Regions from separate parts of the Serratia ureilytica genome, predicted to be linked through region 1. Evidence: predicted binding sites of a transcription regulator. Region 1 holds the regulator's gene; each other region holds the start of a gene.
The links. Region 1 encodes ArgR, which controls arginine synthesis, uptake and breakdown. Its sites were predicted from a motif close to ANTGAATAAAAATACANT; they were not measured.
Positions count from the first base shown of each region.

Region 2: a site for ArgR is predicted at 1,827-1,844, ahead of argC (N-acetyl-gamma-glutamyl-phosphate reductase). Genes of this name have one in related genera too.
Region 3: a site for ArgR is predicted at 2,032-2,049, ahead of argA (amino-acid N-acetyltransferase). Genes of this name have one in related genera too.

Region 1 covers NZ_CP071320.1:4,627,779-4,631,950, reverse strand. Annotated here, with positions in the region: gene mpl (UDP-N-acetylmuramate:L-alanyl-gamma-D-glutamyl-meso-diaminopimelate ligase) at 1-418, shown strand, start outside; gene yhcN (peroxide/acid stress response protein YhcN) at 616-879, opposite strand; gene yhcN (peroxide/acid stress response protein YhcN) at 1,000-1,263, opposite strand; gene argR (transcriptional regulator ArgR) at 1,667-2,137, opposite strand; gene mdh (malate dehydrogenase) at 2,602-3,540, shown strand; gene J0X03_RS21920 (helix-turn-helix domain-containing protein) at 3,607-3,867, opposite strand; gene J0X03_RS21915 (DNA-binding protein) at 4,048-4,172, shown strand, end outside.
Region 2 covers NZ_CP071320.1:92,321-96,492, reverse strand. Annotated here, with positions in the region: gene argB (acetylglutamate kinase) at 1-655, opposite strand, end outside; gene argC (N-acetyl-gamma-glutamyl-phosphate reductase) at 676-1,680, opposite strand; gene argE (acetylornithine deacetylase) at 1,897-3,042, shown strand; gene ppc (phosphoenolpyruvate carboxylase) at 3,304-4,172, shown strand, end outside.
Region 3 covers NZ_CP071320.1:940,868-945,039, reverse strand. Annotated here, with positions in the region: tRNA gene J0X03_RS04335 (tRNA-Met) at 145-221, shown strand; tRNA gene J0X03_RS04330 (tRNA-Met) at 280-356, shown strand; tRNA gene J0X03_RS04325 (tRNA-Met) at 422-498, shown strand; gene amiC (N-acetylmuramoyl-L-alanine amidase AmiC) at 589-1,842, opposite strand; gene argA (amino-acid N-acetyltransferase) at 2,082-3,407, shown strand; gene recD (exodeoxyribonuclease V subunit alpha) at 3,446-4,172, opposite strand, start outside.

The DNA.
Region 1 (4,172 bases):
CAACGGCGTCACGGTCTACGACGATTTCGCGCACCACCCGACGGCGATCCTGGCCACTCTGGCCGCGCTGCGCGGCAAGGTAGGCGGCACGGCGCGCATTCTGGCGGTGCTGGAGCCGCGATCCAACACCATGAAAATGGGCATCAGCAAAAACGATCTGGCGCCTTCGCTCGGCCGTGCCGATGAAGTGTTCCTGTTCCAGCCGCATCACATTCCGTGGCAGGTTGCGGAAGTGGCGGATGCCTGCGTGCAGCCGGCGCACTGGAGCGCGGATCTCGACACGCTGGTGGAGATGGTGGTGAAAACCGCACAGCCGGGCGACCACATTCTGGTGATGAGCAACGGCGGTTTCGGCGGCATTCACGATCGCCTGTTGGACGCGTTGGCGAAAAAGCAGGAACCGAAGGTGACCTACTGATTGTTCAGCCGCATAAGCCAACCTAAGGGCCGCATTCGCGGCCTTTTTTACGCCCATAAAAAAGCCCTCGCGAGCGAGGGCAACGGGGTTCGTCGGATAGGACGACGAGAGGGTCTCTGGGAAATCGGCGTTTGCGTCAGAACTCGGCAGTGGCAGTGACGAGGGTAATCAGCTCTGCAAAGCCGTTCCCAGAGTTGTTATTTGTAAATCTCGGCGGTGGCGTGGTAGTTGCCTTCGTTACGCGCTTCGATCACGCGGTAGGCGGTCGCGCCTTTAGCATCGGCTTTCTCCGACAGCGCCTGGCGAATGTCGGTCGGTGCGCCGTCGATACCGCTGACGGTAATGGTGCCGATAGATTGCAGATTGGCGGTCTGATCGTTAGTCACCAACTGGGCGGCAGACGCGCCAAAGGAGATGACAGACAGCAAACCGAGTGCAGCGAGAGTAGTTTTCATGTTCATGATAGCGATCCTTGGTCATAACAGCCTGGAAGGGCTTGGCAGCGATTTTTATTCTTGAAGGCCGTTATGACAGCGTTTGATTCCAGAGATGTATTGCCCGTTGCCGGGTAATGCCGGTACTTATTTGTAGATTTCAGCGGTCGCGTGGAAGTTGCCGTCGTTGCGCGCTTCGATCACGCGGTAAGCGGTCGCCCCTTTGGCGTCGGCTTTATCGGACAGCGCCTGACGAATGTCGGAAGGCGCAGCGGCGACGCCGCTCACGGTGATCACACCGGCGGGCTGCAGTTTTGCGGCCTGGGTTGCGTCAACAGATTGTGCTGCGAATGCGCCAAAGGAAAGCATGGACAGAACGCTCAGGGTTGCAACGGTAGCTTTAATTTTCATCATCTCACCTCATCGTATTCTTTTATCAGTTCCAACGAACTGTGATTCAGTTCACGGAAATGAGTATACAGCTAGTAACGTGAAAAATTAATAGTTCGCTAACAGTTGCTAGTGAAACTTTAAACCGATGAACCTTATTTTTTATAACTACAAGGAATAAAAAACGCTCATAAAACGATCTTTCGATGTTAAATTTATGTAATTTCAATAAGGTAAGTGCTTTTGACCAAAAGTGCGGAAGATCACAGTGGGTACTGCTGGTTACATGGATATGTCATGGAAATGTGTTGTTGCGGGATAAAAAAGCAGTGTTAAACGCGGTTGAAGGCCGGAAAGGTAACGCGAGGGTTAAAGAAGCGCTAACAAAATGCGGGCGGTAGCCGCACTTTGTTAGCGCCAGGTTTCACAGCTCTTGCTCGAACACGCCCAGGATCGCTTCATGCAGCTTCTGAGCGGTAAAGCCGCTGGACGGCGTGACGAAAATCGTGTCGTCGCCGGCGATAGTGCCGAGGATGCCCTGGGATTTGCCCAAGGAGTCAAGCAGGCGGGCGATCAGCTGTGCGGCGCCCGGACTGGTGTGGATCACCACGACGGCGTCGTTATGGTCGACGTCCAGCACCAGGTTCTTCAGCGGGCTGGTGGTGGTCGGCACGCCGAGTTCGGCAGGAAGGCAATACACCATTTCCATTTTGGCATTGCGCGTACGTACCGCACCGAACTTGGTCAGCATGCGCGATACTTTGGATTGGTTAATGTTTTCGAAGCCTTCTTCTTGCAGCGCCAAAACGATCTCGCCTTGAGAACTGAATTTTTCTTCTTTCAATAACGCTTTGAACGTCTTGATCAGATCTTCCTGTTTTGCGGGATTACGCATTTTGCACCGTGGAATGTTGATAATGGAAGTCATGATTATGCATATAGATGAATTTTTATGCAACAAAGGCCGACCCAAAGAAAATAAACATGACCGGGCGGCGAGGAAAGGGCGGCATTTTAACAAAATCCGGCCGTGATGAATATGCCCTTTTGACGTCGGAAAATCGGCCTGCGCTGGTAAATAAAATGTTATTAAAATGATGTTGTTCTGATGTTGCGTAAGGGTGTAATGTAACGGCCGGTTAACTTGCTCGTGAATAACCTCGCACTATTTTTGATTAGTGTGCGCTATGCCCTTCATGCGTAAGCGATTTAATCTAAAATGGGCGCGACAGCGGTCATTTTATTGCACCTGCAGGCAACAATTAGCTAATTTATTGTTTTTAAAGGTGTAATAATTTAAGGTCCGTCACCAACACATTCACGGCGCTTTATATATTTAAGACAATAAAGGAGTATAGGATGAAAGTTGCAGTTCTCGGTGCTGCTGGCGGTATCGGCCAGGCCCTCGCCCTTCTACTCAAAACCCAGCTTCCTTCAGGTTCTGAACTCTCTCTTTACGACATTGCCCCCGTTACCCCAGGCGTTGCCGTCGACTTAAGCCACATCCCAACCGCAGTTAAAATCAAAGGCTTCAGCGGCGAAGACGCGACCCCGGCTCTGCAGGGTGCTGACGTGGTGCTGATTTCCGCCGGCGTGGCCCGTAAGCCAGGCATGGATCGCTCTGACCTGTTCAACGTTAACGCCGGCATCGTGCGTAACCTGATTGAGCAAGTGGCGAAAACCTGCCCGAAAGCCTGCATCGGCATCATCACCAACCCGGTTAACACCACGGTCGCCATCGCGGCGGAAGTGCTGAAAAAAGCCGGCGTTTACGACAAGAACAAACTGTTCGGCGTGACTTCGCTGGATATCATCCGTTCCAACACCTTCGTGGCCGAGCTGAAAGGCAAGCAGCCGGAAGAGCTGAACGTGCCGGTCATCGGCGGCCACTCTGGCGTGACTATCCTGCCTCTGCTGTCGCAGATCCCTGGCGTGAGCTTCACCGATCAGGAAGTGGCGGATCTGACCAAACGCATTCAGAACGCCGGCACCGAAGTGGTGGAAGCCAAAGCCGGTGGCGGGTCTGCTACGCTGTCCATGGGCCAGGCGGCCGCGCGTTTCGGTCTGTCTCTGGTGCGCGCACTGCAGGGCGAGAAAGGCGTTGTGGAATGCGCTTACGTTGAAGGCGACGGCAAATACGCTCGCTTCTTCGCACAGCCGCTGGTGCTGGGTAAAAACGGCGTTGAAGAACGCAAGGATATCGGCACGCTAAGCGCCTTCGAACAGAAAGCGCTGAATGAGATGCTGGACGTGCTGCACAAAGATATCGAACTGGGCGAGAAGTTCATCAATAACTGATCGTCGCCGATAGTCAGCCGATAAACGCCGCCGGACGCTGTTCCGGCGGTTTTTTTTGCCCCGCGTTCACGATTTGATGCGGGCTTTTCGATCCAGCAGGCAATCGCTGTGCGGATCATAATAGCGGCTTGGCCAGATCTCCGATGGGTGGATGCCGATTGCTTCGGCGATCAGCCATTCCCCCTTCGGCCAGGGACGCGACAGCGCGTTGGCCAGCGTTGATGAGCTTAATCCGGCCTTGCGCGACACCGCCGCCAGCGTGGTGCCCTGTTTGCGTAACGCCGCGATGATATCTGCCGGATGCCAATCTGGGTTCCTTGAATTCATGTTTACATTCCTTTTCTGATTAGCCAAAGTTGCGTTAGTGGTATAACTAACGGATCAGGGTTAGGCGTTTGAACAACGTGAAACGCTTATTCGGAAACAAGAATACCATTAAATTTCCTAAAAAATACCCAAGTAATTTCCAAAAATGACTTTGCCCACTATTGCCCAGAGATGATGGCTATGAAAAACGAGTGGTTTGCCGCCAAGGAACTGACAGGCATCGCAGGATTACCTTCCTCACCACAGGGAATCAATCTGATGGCCCGGCGCGAAGGCTGGATAAGCCGCAGGCGTAAAGGCGTGCA
Region 2 (4,172 bases), 570 kb from region 1:
CATTCACCTTCACCACCATACCATCGGTGATGATGCCTTGCGCGATCAGTTGTTCCGCTTTTTGCGCCGTCATTTCCGCAATGCGTTGGCCCTTGCCGTCGAGGATGCCGCTGACGTCCGACAGCAGGATAAGGTCCGCCCCCAGCGTCGCCGCCAGCGCCGTCGCCGCCTGATCGGCGTTCACATTCATTAACTGCCCTTCGGCGGTGATGCCGATGGAGCTGACAACCGGCAGGTAGCCGGCGCCCAGCAGGGTATTGAGCAGCGCGGGCGAACCGGGCTGCGCGTTGCCGACGTGGCCCAATGCCGGATCGAGCGGGGTCACGACCGCGCTGCCGCCGTCCGCCAGGCTCAGGCCGACGGCGTTGATTTGATGTTTAATCGCCCACGCCAGCAGCGTTTTGTTGGCGGTGCCGGCCAGCGCCCCGGTGATGATGTCGATCTGATCGGCCGGCGTGACCCGCAGGCCGTTCTTTTTCACCACCGGCAAAGCGAGCTGCTTCATCAGTTCGTCCACCACGCAGCCGCCGCCGTGCACGATCACCAGCGGGCGCTGGTGCTGCTGCCGATAGCTGTCCAACGCGGTAAACAGACGCTCCAGCGCTTCTTCACTGTCTAATAACACGCCACCTAACTTGATAATTAACGGGTTCATTGCTGTTTACTCACGCTGGTTTAAAGGAGTGATTGGGTTTCCGGGAAGCCGAAACGGATATTCAGGCATTGCACCGCCTGCGCCGCCGCGCCTTTCAGCAGATTGTCTTCCACCGCCACGGCGATCAGATGCTCGCCCTGCACCGCAAAACCGATGTCGCAGAACGGCAGCCCCACCACCGATTTCAGCGCCGGCACGCCCTGGTCGTACAGCCGCACCAGCGGCTTGTCGTCATAGGCGGCATGATAGGCGGCCGCGACGTCCTGCGCGGTCACGCCGGCTTTCAGACGGCAGGTGATGGTTTCAAGGATGCCGCGCGGGAAATTGCCCAGGTGCGGCGTAAAGATGACCGGCACGCCCAGGTGCGCGGCGATCTCCGGCTGGTGCCGGTGAGTGAAAATACCGTACGGCTGCAGGCTCACTTCGCAGAAGCTGGTGGTCATGCTGGCCTTGCGCCCGGCGCCGCTAACGCCGCTGGTGGCGTTGATCACCGGCCACTGATCCAGATTCAGCAGCTGTTTTTCGATCAACGGTTTCAGCGCCAGCTGCGCCGCCGTCGGGTAACAGCCCGGCACCGCGATCAGCTGCGCCTGTTTGATCTTGTCGCTCTGCCACTCCGCCAGGCCGTACACCGCCTGCTCCAGCAGAGCGCCATGCTGATGCTCGAAACCGTAGTACTGGCTATAAAAACCGGCGTCCTGCACGCGGAAGGCGCCGGACAGATCGAACACCACGCAGCCCGCCGCCAGGAAAGCCGGTGCGATATCGTGGCTGACTTCATGGGCGGTGGCGAGGAACACTACATCGATGCCCTGCGCCGCCTTGGCGACGTCAGTCAACGGCTGCAGCGGCAGATCGACGATGCCTTTCAACTGGGGATGGAGATCGGAAAGCAACTTTCCTGCATCTGCACTTTGCGCTGAAACCGCTAAAGCGGTTATGTTCATGTGTGGGTGGCGATTCAGGTAAGCCGTGAGCTCCGCTCCGGCGTAACCGCTGGCACCAACGATCAGCGTATTCAACATGTGGCCTTTCACCTTCTAAACTGACGTGCGGTCGCTTGCGACCCAGGTAACAGGGCTAGCCAGCGTTGTTGCGCCGTTCACCCACGGAGCCAGGCGTTGATGCTTTTATAAACATCCGGGCATCGGGTTCCCTTACGCTTCGGCTTACTGTATTTTTATTCAAAATAAATGCATGAATATTGATACTATCCTAACCTAAGGCTGTCAACAGTGAAGATGAAATTACCTCCATTTATTGAGCTGTACCGGGCGTTGATCGCCACTCCGTCAATCAGCGCCACCGATGCCGGCCTCGATCAGAGCAATGAGGCGTTAATCAACTTGCTGGCCGGATGGTTTGCCGACCTGGGCTTTCGCGTCGACGTACAGCCGGTGCCGGAGTCGCGCCACAAATTCAACCTGCTGGCCAGCATCGGCGAAGGCAGCGGCGGCCTGCTGCTGGCCGGCCACACCGATACGGTGCCTTACGACGAAGGCCGCTGGACGCGCGATCCCTTCACCCTGACCGAGCACGACAACAAGCTCTACGGGCTGGGCACCGCCGACATGAAAGGCTTCTTCGCCTTTATTCTGGATGCGGTGCGCGATATCGACGCGAGCAAGCTGACCAAGCCGTTGTACATTTTAGCCACCGCAGATGAAGAAACGACGATGGCCGGCGCGCGTTACTTCGCCGCCTCTACCGCCATTCGTCCGGATTTCGCCATCATCGGCGAGCCGACCTCGCTGCAGCCGGTGCGCGCGCACAAGGGCCACATGGCCAACGCCATTCGCATCGTCGGCCAGTCCGGCCACTCCAGCGATCCGGCGCGCGGCGTCAACGCCATCGATCTGATGCACGAGTCCATCGGCCGCCTGATGGAGCTGCGCAAGACCCTGCAGGAGCGCTACAACAACCCGGCGTTCGCCGTGCCTTATCCCACCATGAACTTCGGCCATATCAGCGGCGGCGACGCGGCCAACCGCATCTGCGCCTGTTGCGAACTGCACCTGGATATCCGCCCGCTGCCCGGCATGACGCTCGACAACATCAACGAACTGATGCATCAGGCGCTGGAGCCAGTGAGCCAACGCTGGCCGGGCCGCCTGACCATCGAAGAGCTGCACGCGTCGGTGCCGGGCTACGAATGCCCGACCGACCACCGCATGGTGGCGGTGATCGAGGAACTGCTGGGCACCCGCACGCAGGTGGTCAACTACTGCACCGAAGCGCCGTTCGTGCAACAGGTATGCCCGACGTTGGTGCTCGGCCCCGGTTCCATCGATCAGGCCCACCAGCCGGACGAATACATCGACACCGCGTTTATCGAACCGACGCGCAAACTGTTGGGCCAGCTGGTCAATCACTTTTGCCGGCAATAAACCCGACATTTAGCAGGGGAAATGCTTTATGCTTCCCCTAACTCAAAATAAGTAGAAAGCAGCGAAATAAGCCACGCTGATAACCCACGCGGCGTAATTAAATTTCAGAAAATGCGCCGATTTTGATGTTTTTTTGCTAAAAATAGTGTCAATTGACGATTGGACAGGAACGCGATGGGATCAGGCAGGCGGTCTGCGCCTGACGCGTGAAATTTATTTACAAGATAAAAATCATACATACAGAACTGGGTCAGGGGTTATATGAACGAACAATATTCGGCAATGCGCAGTAATGTCAGTATGCTCGGCAAATTGCTCGGCGATACCATCAAAGAAGCGCTGGGCGAGCATATTCTCGATCGCGTTGAGACCATCCGTAAGCTTTCCAAATCCTCACGCGCCGGCAACGAAGCGCATCGCCAGGAGCTGCTTTCTACCCTGCAGAACTTGTCCAACGACGAGCTGCTGCCGGTGGCGCGCGCCTTCAGCCAGTTCCTCAACCTGACCAACGTCGCCGAGCAGTACCACAGCATTTCGCCCAACGGCGAAGCCGCCAGCAATCCGGAAGCGCTGGCTCAACTGTTCAGCCGCCTCAAAGACAAAAAGCTCAGCGACAAAGAGCTGCAGCACGCGGTGTCGCAACTCTCCATCGAGCTGGTGCTGACGGCGCACCCGACGGAGATCACCCGCCGCACCCTGATCCACAAGCTGGTGGAGGTCAACACCTGCCTCAGCCAGCTCGATCACAACGATCTGGCCGACTACGAGCGCAACAAGATCATGCGCCGCCTGCGTCAGCTGGTAGCCCAGTCGTGGCACACCGATGAAATTCGCAAACACCGCCCTTCTCCGATCGACGAAGCCAAATGGGGTTTTGCCGTCGTGGAAAACAGCCTGTGGGAAGGCGTGCCGGCGTTCCTGCGCGAATTCAACGAACAGCTGGAAAACTCCATCGATTACAGCCTGCCGGTGGAAGCGGTGCCGGTGCGCTTCACCTCCTGGATGGGCGGCGACCGCGACGGCAACCCGAACGTCACCGCCGAAATTACCCGCCATGTGCTGCTGCTCAGCCGCTGGAAAGCCTGCGACCTGTTTACCCGCGACATCCAGGTGCTGGTCTCCGAGCTGTC
Region 3 (4,172 bases), 1.4 Mb from region 1:
CAAATAAAAAAAGCCGCACGGAGGATGGTGATGAAAAAGAAGGCAAATTGCGGGCAAATTCAGCAGAAAAACGGGTTTAGGCCAATAAAATGCAAAAAGGGTTTGCAACAAAACGCATGGAGAGTATAGTGCGCATCCATCGGACGCGGGGTGGAGCAGCCTGGTAGCTCGTCGGGCTCATAACCCGAAGGTCGTCGGTTCAAATCCGGCCCCCGCAACCAACCGATGCCGCAGTGGCGGTATTTTGCGTTTGGGTTCGATAACAAAGTATTACACGGACGCGGGGTGGAGCAGCCTGGTAGCTCGTCGGGCTCATAACCCGAAGGTCGTCGGTTCAAATCCGGCCCCCGCAACCAACCGAATGCCGTACCAGCGGCATAACATGAACGGTGGTTTCGTCGTAATACCGCATCAAGACGGACGCGGGGTGGAGCAGCCTGGTAGCTCGTCGGGCTCATAACCCGAAGGTCGTCGGTTCAAATCCGGCCCCCGCAACCAACTCTTGATGACAACAGATAAGCACCCTGACGGGTGTTTTTTTGTATCTGCAATCCGCAAAAACAGCCGGACTTGCGCCCGGCCCTGCCGCTATCGGCTCGCTAACGCGCCGCCGTTGGCGAAATAAGCCTTGATGCCCGCCAGAATCGACTCCGCCACCTGCTGCTGGAAATGGCTGGTGCGCAGCTTGCGCTCCTCTTCAATATTGCTGATAAACGCCGTTTCCACCAGGATCGACGGGATATCCGGCGCCTTCAACACCGCAAAACCGGCCTGATCGACGCGATTCTTGTGCAACCGGTTGATTTTACCCATCCGGTTCAACACTTCCTTGCCGAACTTCAGGCTATCGTTGATGGTTGCGGTCTGGATCAAATCGAACATGGTGTGGTCGAGATAGCGATCGCCGCTCTTGCTGACGCCGCCGATTTGGTCCGAAGCGTTCTGCGTCTGCGCCAGGAACTTGGCCGCCGAGCTGGTGGCGCCTTTGGTGGACAACGCGAACACCGATGACCCGCGCGCGGCGCGGCTGGTGAAGGCGTCGGCGTGAATCGAAACGAACAAATCGGCGCGTTGCTTGCGCGCCTTGGCGACGCGCACCTTGAGCGGGATAAACACGTCTTCATTGCGCGTCATGAACACCTTCATGTTCGGCTCGCGCTTGATCATGGCGCTCAGCTTGCGGGCAATCTGCAGCACGATGTCTTTCTCGCGCGTCTTATACTTGCCGATCGCACCGGGATCTTCGCCCCCGTGGCCAGGATCCAGCATGATGACGATCGGCCGATCGCGCCCCGCCTTGCCGGCCTGCGGCGCTTCGGGCGGCAGCGTGCGCTCCAGATCGCCTTTGTTGTAATCTTCCAGTAACGCCAGTAGCGGATCATACTCCTCGCCGCCGCTGCCGCCCTTGGTCGGGTAGAGATCCATCACCAGACGGTTGCGATACTCCGGCACCGGCGCCAGCGAGAACATGTGCGGGCTGACGCTTTGCTTGAGCTCCAGCACCAGCCGCACGGTATTCTGATCGAACTGGCCGACGCGCGCCTGCTTGAGATAAGGATCGTCGGCGCGCACCTGCCCGGCGATGCCCTTCAGCACGCTGTTGAGATGCACGCCTTCGATATCCACCACCACGCGATCGGGATTGGTCAGGGCGAACTGCTTGTATTTCAGTTCGACGTTGGATTCCAGCGTGACGCGGGTATAAGTGGAGGACGGCCAGACGCGCACGGCAATCACGTGCGATGACGCGGCGAAGCCCGTGCGACTCACACTCAGCAACCAGCTGGCGGCAACGCCCTGTAATAAACGACGGCGGCCCAGATTGTGATTAGCGTTTGGCATGCGGCTCCGGCAGTAATAACTGTTTACAACAGATGAAAAAAACACCAATGACTTGGGAATGCCGAAAACTTTAACCAATCATTCCAGCCCTGTCATCAGAAAATCTTTTTATGGTTTTTCAATTTATTAACGATTTAGCGCCCTTAGCTCGCTCTTCATGACGATTTCCCACTTGCCATTGGCGCAATAAAAGAATAAAAATACAAAAATATCGTATAAATATGCAAAGAGGTTTGCCCGTGAAGGAACGTAGTACAGAGCTGGTGCAAGGATTCCGTCACTCCGTCCCCTATATCAACGCCCACCGCGGCAAGACGTTTGTCATCATGCTCGGTGGGGAAGCCATCGAACACGAGAATTTTTCCAACATCGTCAATGATATCGGGCTGCTGCATAGCCTGGGCATTCGCCTGGTGGTGGTTTACGGCGCACGGCCGCAGATCGACGCCAATCTGGCGCAGCACAACTATGAACCGATCTACCACAAGCATACGCGCGTGACCGACGCCCATACGCTTGAGTTGGTCAAGCAGGCGGCCGGTTTATTGCAGCTGGACATCACCGCCCGGCTGTCGATGAGCCTCAACAACACGCCGCTGCAGGGCGCGCACATTAACGTGGTCAGCGGCAACTTCATCATCGCGCAGCCGCTGGGCGTCGATGACGGCATCGACTACTGCCACAGCGGCCGCATTCGCCGCATCGATGAAGAAGCGATCCATCGTCAGCTCGACAGCAACGCCATCGTGCTGATCGGCCCGGTCGCCGTCTCGGTGACCGGCGAGAGCTTCAACCTGACTTCGGAGGAAGTCGCGACTCAGCTGGCGATCAAACTGAAAGCGGAAAAAATGATCGGTTTCTGCTCCTCGCAGGGCGTGACCGACGCGGAAGGCAACATCCTTTCCGAGCTGTTCCCCAACGACGCGCAAAAGCGTCTTGAAGAGCTGGAGGAAGGCGGTGATTACCATTCCGGCACCGTGCGCTTCCTGCGCGGCGCGGTGAAAGGCTGCCGCAGCGGCGTGCGCCGCAGCCACCTGATCAGCTATCAGGAGGACGGCGCGCTGGTGCAAGAACTGTTCTCACGCGACGGCATCGGCACCCAAATCGTGATGGAAAGCGCCGAACAGGTGCGCCGGGCGACGATCAACGACATCGGCGGTATTCTGGAGCTCATCCGGCCGCTCGAACAGCAGGGTATTCTGGTGCGCCGTTCGCGTGAACAGCTGGAGATGGAGATCGACAAGTTCACCATTATCGAACGCGATAACCTGACCATCGCCTGCGCGGCGCTGTACCCGTTCCCGGAGGAAAAAATCGGCGAGATGGCCTGCGTGGCGGTGCATCCCGATTACCGCAGCTCTTCGCGCGGCGAGATGCTGCTGCAGCGGGTAGAAAATCAGGCGCGGCAGATGGGATTGAAGAAGCTGTTCGTGCTGACCACCCGCAGCATCCACTGGTTTCAGGAGCGTGGTTTCACCCCGGCGGAGGTCGACGTGCTGCCGATGCAGAAACAGGCGTTGTACAACTACCAACGCCGCTCCAAAATTCTGCTGGCGGATCTGTAATCCCTGTGGGCGCGGCCGCTACCGCGCCCCTTCATCGCTTATTCCGTCGTCTGCAGCCGTTCAGCCAATCCGCTGCGACGCTGGGTCGGCGTGCGAATGGCCCGCAGCAGCACCGCGTCCGTGGCGTACAGCGAGAGCTGCTGACGCGCACGGGTGATCGCGGTATAGACCAGCTCACGCGTCAGCACCGGCAGGAAATGGTTCGGCAACACCAGAACCGTATGCTCAAACTCCGATCCCTGGGACTTGTGCACCGTCATGGCGTAAGCGGTTTCATGCGCCGGCAAACGGCTCGGCTGCACCGACTTGATGCTGCCGTCCGGCAGTTGGAAATGCACGCGCAGCTCGCCGCGCTCATCCGGCAGAGTAATGCCGATATCCCCATTGAATAACCCCAGCGCGCTGTCGTTGCGGCCGATCATCACCGGCCGCCCCCGATACCAGCGGCCGAGCACACCCGGTTTGCGGTCGATCAGGCCGGCGCGCTGCAGCCCGAGTTCAATACGTTCATTCAGGCCGGCGACGCCGAACGGCCCTTCACGCAGCGCGCACAGCACCTGGAAGCGGCTAAAGGCGGCCAGCACCGCCGCCGCATCCGCGCCTTCGGCAGTCAGCCGCAGATAGTCGCGATAGCCCGCCACGCACGCGTCCAGCAGCGCCTGATACTCTTCGCTCGTCGCCAGCGCATAGCCCGCGACATCGCCGAAACGGCCGTTTAATGCCGCCAGCGCACCATCCCCCGCACCGGCGTTGACCGCCAACGCC